Regions from separate parts of the Phyllobacterium sp. CCNWLW183 genome, predicted to be linked through region 1. Evidence: riboswitches for the same ligand, from Rfam matches in the RefSeq annotation. Region 1 holds a riboswitch; the other holds the start of a gene.
The links. A riboswitch is a leader RNA that binds a small molecule or an ion and turns the genes downstream of it on or off. The one in region 1 is predicted to bind thiamine pyrophosphate.
Positions count from the first base shown of each region.

Region 2: linked by a shared signal. The riboswitch ahead of thiC (phosphomethylpyrimidine synthase ThiC) and the one ahead of thiE (thiamine phosphate synthase) in region 1 are both predicted to bind thiamine pyrophosphate.

Region 1 covers NZ_JBBCBN010000003.1:428,311-435,801, reverse strand. Annotated here, with positions in the region: gene V9K95_RS10260 (ABC transporter permease) at 1-482, shown strand, start outside; gene nikC (nickel transporter permease) at 479-1,402, shown strand; gene V9K95_RS10250 (ABC transporter ATP-binding protein) at 1,399-2,232, shown strand; gene V9K95_RS10245 (ABC transporter ATP-binding protein) at 2,229-2,999, shown strand; gene V9K95_RS10240 (TadE/TadG family type IV pilus assembly protein) at 3,148-4,173, shown strand; TPP riboswitch at 4,224-4,327, shown strand; gene thiE (thiamine phosphate synthase) at 4,392-5,057, shown strand; gene thiD (bifunctional hydroxymethylpyrimidine kinase/phosphomethylpyrimidine kinase) at 5,054-5,854, shown strand; gene V9K95_RS23685 (transglycosylase SLT domain-containing protein) at 5,877-6,650, opposite strand; gene V9K95_RS10220 (FadR/GntR family transcriptional regulator) at 6,955-7,491, shown strand, end outside.
Region 2 covers NZ_JBBCBN010000001.1:731,825-739,315, forward strand. Annotated here, with positions in the region: gene thiO (glycine oxidase ThiO) at 1-127, opposite strand, end outside; gene thiC (phosphomethylpyrimidine synthase ThiC) at 129-1,946, opposite strand; TPP riboswitch at 2,049-2,169, opposite strand; gene V9K95_RS03435 (NAD(P)H-dependent oxidoreductase) at 2,215-2,784, opposite strand; gene rpsU (30S ribosomal protein S21) at 2,966-3,244, opposite strand; gene V9K95_RS03445 (RidA family protein) at 3,412-3,756, opposite strand; tRNA gene V9K95_RS03450 (tRNA-Lys) at 3,842-3,917, opposite strand; gene V9K95_RS03455 (PhzF family phenazine biosynthesis protein) at 4,030-4,968, opposite strand; gene V9K95_RS03460 (NUDIX hydrolase) at 5,021-5,734, opposite strand; gene V9K95_RS03465 (endonuclease/exonuclease/phosphatase family protein) at 5,738-6,853, opposite strand; gene ilvC (ketol-acid reductoisomerase) at 7,409-7,491, opposite strand, start outside.

The DNA.
Region 1 (7,491 bases):
CGCCCATTACCGGCCTTTACCTGCTTGACGCGATTTTGCAGAACAATTGGGAAGTCTTCCGCAATATTTTCAGCTTCATCATCCTGCCCGCCTCAGTGCTGGGTTATTTTTCGCTGGCCTATATCAGCCGGATGACGCGTTCTTTCATGCTGAACGAGCTTGAGCAGGAATATATTGTTGCGGCGCGCGCCAAGGGCCTGTCCGAAACCCGCATCATCTGGGCCCATGCCCTGCGCAATGCGGCAGTGCCATTGCTGACTGTGATTGTGCTCTCCTTTGCCAATCTGCTTGAGGGGTCAGTGTTGACCGAAACGATCTTTTCCTGGCCAGGCCTTGGCAGCTACATCACCAATTCGCTGCAAAATGCCGACATGAATGCGGTGCTCGGCGGCACGATTATCATTGGTGCCGTGTTCATCGCCATCAACCTTCTTTCCGATCTTCTGTATCGGCTACTTGACCCACGGACACGCGCACGATGAGCGAGATCGCAAAACCAATTTCCCGCCGCGAATGGCTGATGAGCGACCGGCCGCAATCGCGTATGCAGGCCCGGCTTGGCCGCGCTTATTTGATCTGGAGCCGTTTTGCCAGCAACAGGCTCGCCGTGATCGGACTTGGCATCATTTTTGCGCTGGTGCTGGTGGCGCTATTCGCTCCTCTGCTTGCGCCGCATTCACCGGTTGCAGGCGATCTGCGCAATGCACGGCTTTTGCCGCCCGGTGGCGATTATTGGCTCGGCACAGACGATCAGGGCCGCGATATTCTTTCGCGCCTTATCTATGGTTCGCGTCTGACGCTCTATGTAGTTGTCCTCGTGGCTATCATCGCCGCGCCGATTGGGCTGCTTGTCGGCACCATCGCCGGTTATGCCGGAGGCTGGGTAGACGCAATTCTTATGCGGCTCACCGATATCTTCCTGGCATTTCCAAAGCTCATTCTGGCTCTCGCTTTGGTGGCGGCGCTCGGACCTGGCATTGAGAATGCCGTCATTGCCATAGCGGTCACCTCGTGGCCGCCCTATGCACGCATTGCCAGAGCTGAAACGCTGACCGTGCGCAATTCCGACTATATTGCCGCCGTGCAGCTCATGGGTGCATCACCCATGCGTATCGTCCTGCGCCACATCATGCCGCTTTGCCTTTCATCTCTGATCGTCCGTGTGACACTCGACATGGCCGGAATTATCCTGGTCGCCGCAGGCCTTGGTTTCCTTGGTCTGGGCGCACAGCCGCCATTGCCTGAATGGGGTGCGATGATCGCATCCGGCCGCCGGTTCATCATGGATCAATGGTGGGTGGCAGCCGCACCGGGCTTTGCAATTCTCATCGTCAGTCTGGGCTTTAATCTTCTTGGCGATGGCTTGCGCGATGCGCTCGATCCAAAGGGGAACAACCAATGAGCGCCTTGCTGACAGTCAAGGATCTTCGCGTGCAATTTCCGACCCGCACGGGGGTCGTGGATGCTGTGCGCGGCGTTTCGTTCACGCTTGGTCGCGAAAGGCTCGGCATTGTTGGCGAGTCCGGTTCAGGAAAATCCCAGACCGGGCGCGCAATCATGGGGCTGACGCCACATCACGCAAAGATCACCGCCGATACGTTGAATTTTGACGGAATGGATCTTCTGGATATTTCGGCAAAGGAGCGGCGAAGCCTGCGTGGAAACCGCATCGCAATGATCCTCCAGGACCCGAAATATTCGCTCAATCCTGTGATGAGCATCGGCAGGCAGATTGTTGAAACGCTGCGTACCCATGAAAAGGTGAGCAAAGCCGAGGCGCGCAAGCGCGCGCTCGACATGCTTGCTGCTGTGCAGATACGTGATCCGGAACGGGTCTTTAATCTGCATCCGCATGAAGTTTCCGGCGGCATGGGACAACGCGCCATGATCGCGATGATGCTGGTGACCGGACCGGAGCTGCTGATCGCGGATGAACCGACTTCCGCGCTTGATGTGACAGTGCAGCTTGATGTGCTGCGAATCCTTGACAATCTGGTGCGGGATCGCGGCATGGGTTTGATCTTCATCTCCCATGATTTGCGGCTGGTCTCCTCCTTTTGCGACCGCGTTATCGTCATGTATGCGGGGCGGATCGTCGAAGAAATCGCCGCTGCAGACCTGAAGAACGCAAAACATCCCTATACGCGCGGGTTGATGAATTGCATGCCGCAGATCGGCACCGACCGGCATCCGCTGCCGGTCCTTGACCGCAAGCCGGAGTGGGCCGCATGAACAATCTGCAAGTGGCGGCTCTCAGCGTCGAAAATCTTGAAGTGAAGTATGATCGTTTTCGCGCATTGCGCGGCGTCAGTCTTGATGTCCAGCAGGGCGAGTCTTTTGGTCTGGTGGGCGAGAGCGGCTCGGGAAAGTCAACCTTGCTGCGAGCCGTCGCGGGACTTGCACCTGTTACCGGCGGCGCGATCACAGTCAATGGCAAGACGCTTGGCTCGTCCCGGACAAAAGCATTTTACCGTGAAGTGCAAATGGTGTTTCAGGACCCCTTTGGCTCGCTGCATCCGCGCCAGACGGTGGATCGCCTGTTGCTGGAACCATTGGTCGTGCATGGCTTTGCCGATATCGAAAAACGTATCCTGCGCGCGCTTGATGAAGTGGGCCTTGGTTCAAGCTTTCGCTTTCGCTATTCGCATCAGCTTTCCGGCGGTCAACGCCAGCGTGTCGCCATTGCCCGTGCATTGATCCTGGAGCCTTCAATCCTGCTTCTTGATGAACCGACATCAGCCCTTGATGCTTCGGTACAAGCGGAAGTTCTCAACCTGCTGGAGCAGATAAGGCGGGATAGAAAGCTGACCTTCCTGATGGTCAGCCATGATCTGGCGGTGGTCACCCATATGTGCGACCGGCTGATGGTAATGCAGAATGGCGCAGAGGTGGAACGCCTGTCGGCGACAGACCTTGCCCGTCATGCTGTGAAGGAAGATTACACGCGCAATCTTCTTTTGGCGAGCGAGGGTTTTGTCCGGCCGGAAGCATCCATATAGAGCTGTAAGGTTCACCGGATTTTTACCATTGCTGAACATTCAGGCGCTCTTTACTGCCTGAATGCAGAATGGTGAAAATCTGAATGAATTTCATAAGCCGTCATTCACATGGCTGAATCAATGGTCTGCCCAGCGACTGGAGTGGGCCATGAAAAAAATAAGAAACTTTCTGAAAGACCGTAGTGGCGCGACAGCCGTCACATTTGCATTGTTGCTCGTACCTATGGTGGGAATGACCGGGCTTGCCGTGGATTATACCCGCGCAAGCAGCGATCGTTCGCAACTGCAAAACGCAGCGGACGCAGCCGTGCTGTCGGGTGCAGAGATCTATGATGGCAAGGACCTCAAGCCGGTAAATGCGCGCATTCTTGAAAGTTTACGCGCGAATGTTGCGGATTACGACGCACGCGGAATCATCAAGAATGTCACTGCAATTGAAAGCATTCCACCGCAGATCGTTCTTACACTGTCGACGTCGATGGGTACGACATTTATGAAGGTACTGAACCAAGACACAATAAACGTAGCAGTGAAAGCGGTAGCTTCGAGCGCAATTTCACCCACTGAGGCGACCTTCAACATAACGAAAGTCAAGGGAATCTATTATAAAAAGATATCCATGATCGCCGTTAGGAAAGATGGAACGGAACACGAGGTTGCCTCAATCGAATATACAAATCCCCAGCAAGTGGACGGGCAAGGTACTTCTAAGCCTGAGGTAAACAAAGCGCAGACGTTTGCATTGGGCGAAGTGAGTGAACTCTACTTCACTATGATTGTGAAAAAGGAAGGTTGTCCCATTGGTTATGTTAACCCAAAAAATCGCGATGGGTCGTTGCAGAAGAAATGTGTCGCGACAACCAATTCGCGCGAACAGCTAACGAGCATCCCTGAAAATCTCACTTTCAGTGACTATAGTAAGCGGCTGAATAGTGCCCATGCTTTCTTGGTTAAAAGCAACAGAAGATATGATGCGTGGCGATTGGCGTTGAACGGCGCAACCACGACTACGGCGGAAGAAAAAGATGCTTTTGTCATGGACGATCTCATGAACTGCAAGGGCGAGAAGGAGCATCATGGCTGGGAAGACGGGGGCGGCACCGATCCCGATTTTGAATACGACCTGACCACAGGCTGCACGTATGACTTCTCTAAAGTTATGTTGACCCAATAACCCGAACCACACCTGCGCATTGACTTCCACGATGCGCCATCTCATCATGAGTTCATTCCGAGGGGGGCATCGTACGATGCTGAGATGGCGCTGAGCCAAGACCCTTGAACCTGATCCGGATCATGCCGGCGTAGGAACGGGAATTGAGCAATTATCGCGCTGGTTCGTCTTTCTTCGCACATATCCGGGTCTCCAGTTTTGAAAATGGAGTCCGTGACGTGCCAAATGTAGATTACCGCCTAAATGCCATTGTCGATTTTGATGCTATTGGCCCCGACAAGGATTTAGGGGCGCTGGCTCTGGCTGCGGTGCGTGGCGGTGCAACAATTATCCAATATCGTGACAAAAACTCCGCAACGCGTGACATGATTGATCGTGCACGGCAGATACACGCCGCGATCAAGGCGACAGGCGTGCCGCTGCTCGTCAATGACCGGATTGATGTTGCGCTTGCCGTAGGCGTGGAAGGTGTCCATGTGGGGCGCGAAGACATGGCGGTTGCCGATGTCCGACATCTCCTCGGGCCAAATGCGATTATCGGACTGACCGTCAAGAATGAACCGGACGCGCAAGCAGCGATTGATGGCGATATTGACTATGCCTGTATTGGCGGCCTGTTTGAAACACCCACCAAGGAAAACCTGCAACCGATCGGCTTTGACGGGTTCAAGCGCCTGGCTGCCATCATACGCAAGGCAAAACCGCATTTGCCTATAGGCGCTATCGCCGGTATTGGGCTCGAGCGCACGCCGCTTGCCATTGAAGCGGGTGCTGATGGTGTAGCGGTCATTTCTGCGATCTTCCGTCAGGACGATCCGCAAGGAGCGGCGCACACTTTGCGGTCGGCGGTGGATGAGGCATTGCAGGTAAGAGAGCCAGCATGACCGCAATAGCGCTGACTATTGCCGGGTCTGACAGCGGCGGCGGGGCAGGAATCCAGGCCGATTTGAAAACCTTCTCGGCGCTCGGTGTTTATGGCGCGAGTGTGCTCACCGCGATCACTGCGCAGAACACCCATGGTGTTACGGCCATTGAGAATCTTTCGCCCGATATCATCCGGGCTCAGATGGACGCGGTTCTTTCCGACCTTGAGGTGAATGCAATCAAGATCGGCATGGTATCGACAGTATCAACCATAGAGACAATTGCGCAGGGGCTTGATCGCTGGCAGCGCAAAGCGGTGTTCGATCCTGTCATGGTTGCAACTGCGGGCGACCCTTTGCTGGAGCCAGCGGCAATCGACGCTCTGCGCCAGCTTCTCTTGCCGCGCGCGCTGCTGCTGACTCCCAATTTGCCGGAGGCGGCCTTGCTAACAAATATGCCGATTGCCGAAGATGAAGCCCAGATGGTGCGGCAAGCGAAAAAGCTGCTCGAACTCGGTCCCTCAGCCGTACTTATAAAGGGCGGACATGCCAAGGGGGATATGAGCACCGATATCCTGCTTGATGGGTCCGGAATGGAGCGATTTTCGACGCCGCGTATCAAGACAGTCAATGATCATGGTACTGGATGCACACTGGCGTCTGCCATTGCCGCTGGCCTGGCAAAAGGAATGGCTCTGCATGGTGCCGTTAGTGAAGCCAAGGACTATCTGACGGCTGCCATGGCGGCTGGCGAAATGCTCAAAGTCGGCAGCGGGCGTGGGCCGGTCCACCACTTCCATCGCTGGTGGGCGGCCTAGCAGCACCGGTGCAGTTTTGATTTCAGAGTGGAGCGGCGGTGCTGGCTGGTGTCGCGTTGCTCAAGCCTGTAGTTGCTCCACTGGTGGAGGCTGCCGAAGCAATGTCAGGCCGTTGCATCGGCAACGGGATCGCTGCCGGAAACGCCACAGCGGGTTCTTCTGAATAAGCGAGTTGCGCCGGCATGGCAGCCGGTGTTTCAGCGGGAGCCATCGCCGTCATCGTCGCGGGTGCAACAGGCGTGCTTGACGGTTTCAGGCCGGTCTCTTCCAGAAGGCCCTTTTTCTTGGCCTGATAATAATAGCCGCGAGCGTAAAGCCGCACGGCCTGATCAGGATTGTTATCGGCAACCTTGTAGGCGCCAGCAAGATACTTCACGCCAAATTTGAGATTTGTTTCTGCATCCAGCAAATCTTGCGCAGAGCCGGTGTGACCCATGCCGCGTGCTGTCGCGGGCAACATCTGCATCAGACCCCAATAGGGACCGTTGCGAGCCTGTGGATTACCGCGGCTTTCCCGATGCACAATGCGGCGAACCAGCGATTCAGGCACTTCGTAGGCAACCGAATATTTTGAAATCAAACTGTCGAGCGGCGTACCGTTATCTTTGAATTCAGGGGCGCTTCTCGTGCTTGTGGCAACCGTGACGGTGCTCTTGCTGTCCGTGGCCACATCGGAATTAGCGGGCGCTTCGGCCGCAGCAACACGCGGAGATTGTTCAGGAATTGGCAGTGATGCAGCCTCGGGCAGCTTGGGATCAGTCGTGGTGCAAGCGCCCAAAACCAAGGCGAAACTCAAGCAAGCAAAGGTCCGAAGTGATCGTGTATCAGGCAGCATTTATCACCGGTTTGACGAAGCATCTCTTTTAACGATTGGTTTCTCATAGCGCGTTCGTTCGGTTTAGAGGCAATCACTTTCTGATACAAAATGTAACAATGCTCATGGGCGCCCTGTCAAGGCGAGACAAGTTGCGAAAACCTGCCCTGTTAAAACCGATCCGAACCAGCGGTTGACTCGCTCATATATATCAATGTATCAGTTATATATTGGTAAGGCCAGTTTACCAGTTGCCGGAAATGGGAAGCCGGGTGGGGAGGTTTAAATGTTCGCAGCCATTCAGTCACGCCGGCTTTACCGGCAGGTGGCAGACCAGATACGAAGCCAGATCGAACATGGTCAGCTTGGTGTCGGAGAGCGGTTGCCCGGTGAACGTGAACTGGCGGAGGAACTTGGCGTTTCCCGTCCCACCATTCGTGAGGCTTTGATTGCCCTCGAGGTCGAGGGGCTCATCCATATTCGCATGGGATCAGGTGTTTACGTGGCGCGGTCGCCGCGGGAGAAACACCTGCGGATTCAGCCTGACGAGCTTGAAGGGCCGTTCGAGCTATTGCGGGCACGCGCGCTGATCGAGTGCGCTATTGCCGAAGAAGCCGCCCGCACAGTGACAACGAAACATATAGAAGCGATGGACGATGTGCTGACGCAAATGGCGCGCACATTCAACAACCCGCAGGTGTCGATTGCGCTCGATCGCACCTTCCACACGACCATTGCCGGCATCATGGAAAATTCCGCGCTCGACCGCGTTGTCGGAGAGTTATTCGACCAGCGCATGACGCCTTATTTCACCAGGCTGGCC
Region 2 (7,491 bases), on a different contig from region 1:
CATACCAGGAGGCTGCAGAATTTTCGCCGCCAAAGGGGTCTAGTATCGTCACTTCGGCTCCACGTGCTCGAAGCTCATAAGCAACTGTGAGGCCGGCAACGCCGGCCCCTTTCACCAGAATATTCACCTCATTCCCCGGCATTGAGCGGCATATAGAGCTCGCCGCCTGTGCGGAATTTCTCCGCCATCGCTGCCATGCCTTCTTTTTGAGCCTCCGCACGAATGTCGTGTGAAATGCGCATTGAGCAAAACTTCGGCCCGCACATTGAGCAAAAATGCGCAACCTTATGCGCTTCTTTCGGCAAGGTCTCATCGTGGTAGAGTCTCGCCGTCTCAGGATCCAGAGAGAGATTAAACTGGTCCTCCCAGCGAAACTCAAAGCGCGCACGGGATAGAGCATCATCTCGAAGCTTCGCCGCCGGATGCCCCTTGGCCAAATCCGCCGCATGTGCAGCAATCTTGTAGGTAATAACGCCGACCTTTACGTCGTCTCGATTGGGCAATCCCAGATGTTCTTTAGGCGTAACATAACAAAGCATCGCCGTGCCAAACCAGCCGATCATTGCAGCACCGATGCCAGAGGTAATATGATCGTAGCCGGGAGCAATGTCTGTCGTCAGCGGTCCAAGCGTGTAGAATGGTGCCTCTCCGCAAACAGCAAGCTGCTTGTCCATATTCTCTTTGATCTTGTGCATCGGCACATGACCGGGACCTTCGATCATAACCTGGCAATCTCTGGCCCAAGCGATCTGAGTCAGTTCACCCAATGTTTCAAGCTCAGCAAACTGCGCCGCGTCGTTTGCATCGGCTATTGAACCGGGTCGCAATCCGTCACCGAGTGAAAAACTGACATCATAAGCACGGCAAATATCGCAGATTTCCTCGAAATGCTCATAAAGAAAGCTTTCCCGGTGATGATGCAGGCACCACTTTGCCATGATTGAACCGCCTCGCGAGACGATGCCCGTGACACGATTAACCGTCAGTGGAATATAATGCAGTCGGACACCGGCATGAATAGTAAAGTAGTCGACGCCCTGCTCTGCCTGTTCGATCAGCGTATCTCTGTAAACTTCCCAAGTCAGATCTTCAGCGATACCGCCAACCTTCTCCAGCGCCTGATATAGCGGGACAGTTCCGATGGGAACCGGCGAATTACGGATAATCCACTCGCGAATATTGTGGATGTTGCGCCCGGTCGACAAGTCCATCACCGTATCGCCACCCCAGCGGATAGCCCAAACCATCTTTTCGACTTCCTCCTCCATCGACGATGTGACGGCGGAATTACCGATATTGGCATTGATCTTCACGAGGAAATTCCGACCTATGATCATAGGCTCAAGCTCAGGATGATTGATATTGGCAGGTATGATGGCCCGCCCCCTGGCGATTTCCTCCCGTACGAATTCCGGTGTCACATGATCCGGTAACGATGCACCGAATGACTCGCCATCCCGAACTTGGTTCCGTGCGGCTTCCCGACCGAGATTCTCCCTTATGGCGACATATTCCATTTCAGGCGTAATAATTCCCGCGCGGGCGTAAGCAAGCTGCGTAATCGCTTTTCCGTCGTAAGCGCGGCGTGGCTGATATTGAACAGGAAATTCTCTTGTAAGCCGCTCGCCCGTGGCGAAGCCATTGTCAGCTGACTGGATTATTCGCCCCTTATAGGAATAGCTATCGGCCTGTTGACCGATTTTCCATGCCTCACGAACACGTGCGATCCCTTTATTGATATCGATACTTGCAGTTGCGTCAGTGTAGGGACCGGATGAATCGTAAACCGCAAGGTTTGGCTCACCAGCGGTGGGATGAACCGCAATTTCGCGCAAGGGAACGCGAATATCAGCATGTATCTGCCCTGGTTTATAAATCTTGATTGACGCGGGAAGCGGCCCGGTTGAAACTTTCGGGGCCTCGGTAATTTTTGTTACAGCAGTCATCGTCAGGTTCCTTTGCGTTATTGCAGGAAACCCAGTTCTGAGCCGGAAGGATGAAAGAAGCCTCGCGAATCCAATCATGGATTCAGTGCGAATGCACTATGCGCGATAACCTTTGCACCGTCCCTACGCCAGTGTGAACTGGATCAGGTTCAACGGGTCACTGCGCTTGGCTATGCCTGAAGCAGTATCTCAGCCCCTTGTCGGGACTCCCCTGGTGAATGGCCTAAAGTGAACCGCCTGACGTATTGCTGTCAAGCGCTTCATAAAATTACGAAGCGCGAAGCGGTTTCAGAGCACCTGCCCATTTTGCAAGTTCAGTCAAAACCGTGCTGGCGCTGGTAGTTATCAGTTCATTTGGCGTGAACACGCCATCATCGTTGATAAACTGCTGGTACGAAGGAATGGGAACGCTTTCTGCAAGCGAAACCATACGGAGTGCCGAGATCAACCCTTTGACCGATTCGGTAGCACGCAAACCACCGGAAACACCGCCATAACTTACAAAGCTTACAGGTTTGTAGTTCCACTCATTCCATAAATAGACCAAGGCATTGATGAGCGAAGGTGGCGCGTTGTAGTCATATTCAGGCATGACAAAGATGTAAGCGTCGGCCGGCTCAATCGCCTCACTCCACTTCTTTGTATGCGGATGTTCGTATTTTTTCATGCGGGGATGATTCGGTTCGTCATAGACCGGCAACTTGAAATCAGCCAAATCGATAAGCACAGGGTCGAACTTGCCATCCTGCTTGGCGAATTCGTTGAACCACTTTGCTACAGCAGGACCACCACGCCCGGGCCGCGTGCTTGCGATTATAATATTGAGCCTGAGTGCCATAGTATCATATCTCCAAAACTGCGATAGTCGATAAGTAAAGACATTGACCCATCGCACAAGAAGGCACTTTTTTGAAACTGCCCGGAATGTCTGCGTAGTCCCACAAAAAACGAAACCCGCTATAGCGATTTGGCCATGCGGGTTTGTCGTCACAATGAAGGGCGTTAAAGCCCGTCAGATATTAGCGATTATTATTATAGTCGTTACCTGCTGGCGCGCCAGGGCGTGCAACACGTTCTTTTTTCTTTGGTCCAGGCAACAAGCCTTCGCGTTGAGCCTGCTTGCGGGCGGCCTTGCGGGCGCGGCTAACGGCTTCTGCTTTTTCGCGAACACGACGTTCAGAAGGCTTCTCGAAAGCCTGACGGGCCTTCATTTCGCGAAATAGACCTTCGCGCTGCATCTTTTTCTTCAAGACCCGTAGGGCTTGTTCAACATTGTTATCACGGACGAGAACTTGCAATCGTTTTCCTTACCCATGCTTGCCTCGTCTTGCAGTACCAAAACTGGCCACAATCAGACAAGCGTTTGAAGAATTGCCACAACGGCAATCCGGAGAAGCGCGGACTTTATTCATTCCCGCGCCAAAAATCCAGTGCACCCAAGCAATTAAACTTGGATACGCAATCTTTAGATTGCAGCCGTGATGATGATTTCAACCTTATATTCCGGTGTTGCAAGCTTGGCTTCACCTGTCGCGCGTGCTGGAGCATTGGCCGGATCAACCCATGCATCCCATACTGCATTCATTTCGCCAAAGTCCTTCATGTCATCAAGCCAGATGATGGCCTGCAACAACTTCGACTTATCTGTACCTGCCTCTTTGAGCAAACGATCAACCGAGGCCAGGACGTCTTTAGTCTGTTCTGTTACGCTCTTGCCCGGACCACCTACCTGACCGGCCAGATAGACTGTATTACCATGGATCACGGCCTGGCTCATGCGAGGGCCTGCTTCAATACGACGAACGCTCATGAAAATCTCCTGTGGAAGGTTTCGGACAAGCCGAGGCTTGCTTGGTGCAAGAAAAAAGGGCCATACGGCCCTCGTTTCAGAAAAATGGTGGGCACAGTAGGGATCGAACCTACGACCCGCTGATTAAGAGTCAGCTGCTCTACCAACTGAGCTATGTGCCCGTCAGCCGCTTCCGCGACGACAGTGAGCGCTCTATAACGGGGCAAATCTTGCCTGTCCAGCCCTTCACCAAACTTTATCGCGCTGATCGGCAAGAAGATGAAATTTTCGCTCTCAGACAAACAACTTGCCCTCTGCCACCTTGATCGCCGCGCCACCGATTCGTGCGCTTATGATTGCCTTATCCTTAATATCGAGTTCTAGCTCAAGTTTCGACAGCCGGCCCATCTCATAGCCTTGTTCAACAGAAAATCGCTGTACGCCATCAAGCGGTTCATCGAACAAGTGAATTGCACCGGCAAACGCAGCTGTCGCTGAGCCGGTTGCAGGGTCTTCATAAGTTCCTTCGTCACTGACAAACATACGCGAATGAAAATCGTTCTCATGCCCTACGGTTTCACGGCAGTAAGCATAAACCGGCAATTGCCTATGGCCAATTCGGGGTGCTATCCGCTGCATTGCAGCCTGATCGATCCGTATTCGAGCAGCTGATGCAAGACCACGTATCGGCACAAGTAAAAATGGTACACCGGCATCCCAAATGCTGGGAACATGGTTTTCAAAACCAATCTCGTCGCGCTCTAACCGCAGTGCCCGCGCTATGGCAACCTTGTCGTAGTTGTAGTCTACCCGTTGCGGCAATTTAGGGAGGTCAAATTCCGCAAAAGCCCCGTGTTTTCCCAGTCTTACGCCGCACCGAACAGCTCCAACCTGCTCTTCCAAAATAATAAGCGCATCTTGATCGTTTTCAACTTCACCAAAACGATTTTGCGCAAGTGACACAGCTGTCCCAACCGTAGGATGCCCGGCGAACGGCATCTCATAATCCGGCGTAAAAATGCGAACCCATGCTGTATGAGCGGCGTTTTTCGCCGGCAGCACGAAAACTGTTTCCGACAGGTTGAACTCACGGGCGATACGCTGCATCGCCTCATCATCAAGGCCCTGCGAATCGTGAACGATTGCCAATGGATTCCCTTTCAGGACCTCGGAAGTAAAGACATCATATATTTCATAACGGCGGAATGTCATGGGCGTTGCCCCTTTTTCAATTTGATGAAAAATAGACCAACCCTAAAGGGGCGCAAGTCAAACCTTGTAACGGTTACATTTGGCTGAAATGCCAGTCGCCGAACGCGCGGAATGTAACGGGTGTTGTATCGGTCATATCAGCCGATGAAGCCACTGCAACAACATCGTCGAGCTCCGAAATGAGTTCTGCAGTGATATGGCGACGTATGCGCGTCAACAATTCTTGGGAACACAAATCAAAATAATAGCGACGAAACAATGCAATGCTGCGATCCGCGGTAACGAGATAAATATTGCTGTCAAAGCCCTGAGCATCCGCTAAATCAATAGCAGTCTCCTCCAAAACCTCACGCCTCATATTCCCTTCAATATCAATAATTTCGTTGCGCACATCACCTTCATCAAAGGAACCGGCCGGAAAATAGACACGCCCTGCCGCCGCCGTTGAACTGGCCATTCGACCGGCGATCAGCTTATTGTCGTTAGAGACGATCACGCCTACTGCATAAACGTGCCAAGGCTTCAGTGATGTCCGATTCTTCTTCCAGTGCATCATCGTTTTGAAACGCGTGCGTTTATAGACCGCTTCGAAGGCATCACCGTTGACGTGAGCCTGCTCAGCCATAAAGAAATCGCCATTGAAAAGAGTAGGATTGGCTCTAATTTCCTCTTCCCAATTTGCCCCAATTTCAGACTTGTTTTCTAATTCATAGGTTAGCGAGCCACTTTCTATCCGTATCGCGGCATGTTTGAGCTCAATCACCGTCTTCTCGGGAGAGGCTTTCATTGTTCAAACCATGTCAAACGTAACTACGACAGGACAATGATCGCTGGCCTTGGGGCGATCCCAGCCAATACGAGGAAAACGTTCAAACTTTTGATCAGGTGGGAATACTGCCCGGAATGGCTGTCCTTGTCTGATGATGTCGGGAACAGCTTGCATGTTATTCTGCGCCAAGGACGGTGACGCCAAGATATAATCAAGCTGGCACAAGTGCCGTTCATTGGGTCCTCGCGTGTGATAAAGCGTCCAGCGATCCATTTCGGGGCGTCTTTCTACCAGATTTTCACAAAAGCCACCCTCAAGCAGGATGTTAAGACTGCTTTCCATCTCTTTAACCGGCTCGAACATGTACCCAACCAGCGTGTCCCCCTTGATAAGAACACGCTCTCGATAATCATTGAAATCACCACAGATGACCCAGCTCTTATCAGCTGATCCCCCACTGCTGGCAAATTTGTCTTCGATGATACGGCGCACGGCCTTTGCCTCCGCAACTCGGACGGGCATGGAAGCAGCCCGCCCATCCATGCCGTTGCGAGGCGTGCCCATGGATTTGAAATGACTGACAAAAAGCGTCAACGGCTTTCCACCGATGCGCACGTCGATCTCTAGGCAGTCACGCTTGAATATTCGCTGGTAGGATTCGATACCCAATAACGCCAGGTCAGCGCTATAAATACCAAAATCATTATATGTGAGATGGGCATGACTCGTCATCGCAACAAATTCGATCGGTAAACCGTCACGTGTCTGATCTCGCATCAGGACAGCAACGTCGATGCCACGGCTGTCATTTCCTTCGACCATATATTTGTGGCGATAGCCCTCACCCACCATCTTGAACAAATAGCCGAATTCGAAAGCATTCAGCGCGCCGATATTGTCCACCTCCTGGAGGCAAAGAATATCCGCGTGAGTTTCGGCGATCGCCAATGCGGTCAGCTGGCGTGTGTCATCGGCATAAGCAATAGCTCGAGCCTGTTCGAGTTGCCGGTATTGCGCCTCATCATCTATCTGAAAGAGCTGCAAGGCTCTGTCTTTGTTAAGATTATTTTTGAAACCGGAAAAGTCGAAGCGATTCATCAGATTTTCAACGTTGAAGGTAGCAATGCGAACTGACATGCAAATACTCTGGATTAAGATCAATGACGCTCTATGCGCTCATAGCCTACCCGCATTACCCCGTTGCTGCCAGTAGCGATTGGCATCACAAGCGCCTATATCAACCCTATGAATAACCGGAAGCTTGAAACAATGAAATTTCTTAAGATGGCGCTGGCTCTTCTGGTTTTAGAAATGGTCGGCCAGATGCCGACTGCTTTCGCGCGAGAAATCCAGACATATCGACCGGCTCCGCGAGGGCTTGATGTGGTGCCGCGATCCCCAACGATCCTGCGCAATAATAGTCCGTATCGGGATAGTCTGCGGGATTGTTCGACAGGAAACTGCTACAATGGACGAGCTAACCGACCGACCGGAAATAACGGTCCTACGCAGGCTGAGAAATGTCGCGCGGCCTATCAGTCCTATCGAGCTTTCGACAATACCTATAAGCCATATAACCGTCCGCGAGAACGATGCAATTTGTAATGTAAATTCAGTGGCTTCGCCGGATCTAAAGACACAAAAAAGCCACCGGGTTTCGCCGGTGGCTTTTAAAATTATGTTCTGATCTTCTTAGTTCTTTGCCTTATCGACCAGCTTGTTGCTACCGATCCAAGGCATCATGCCGCGCAGCTTCTCACCAACTTCTTCGATCT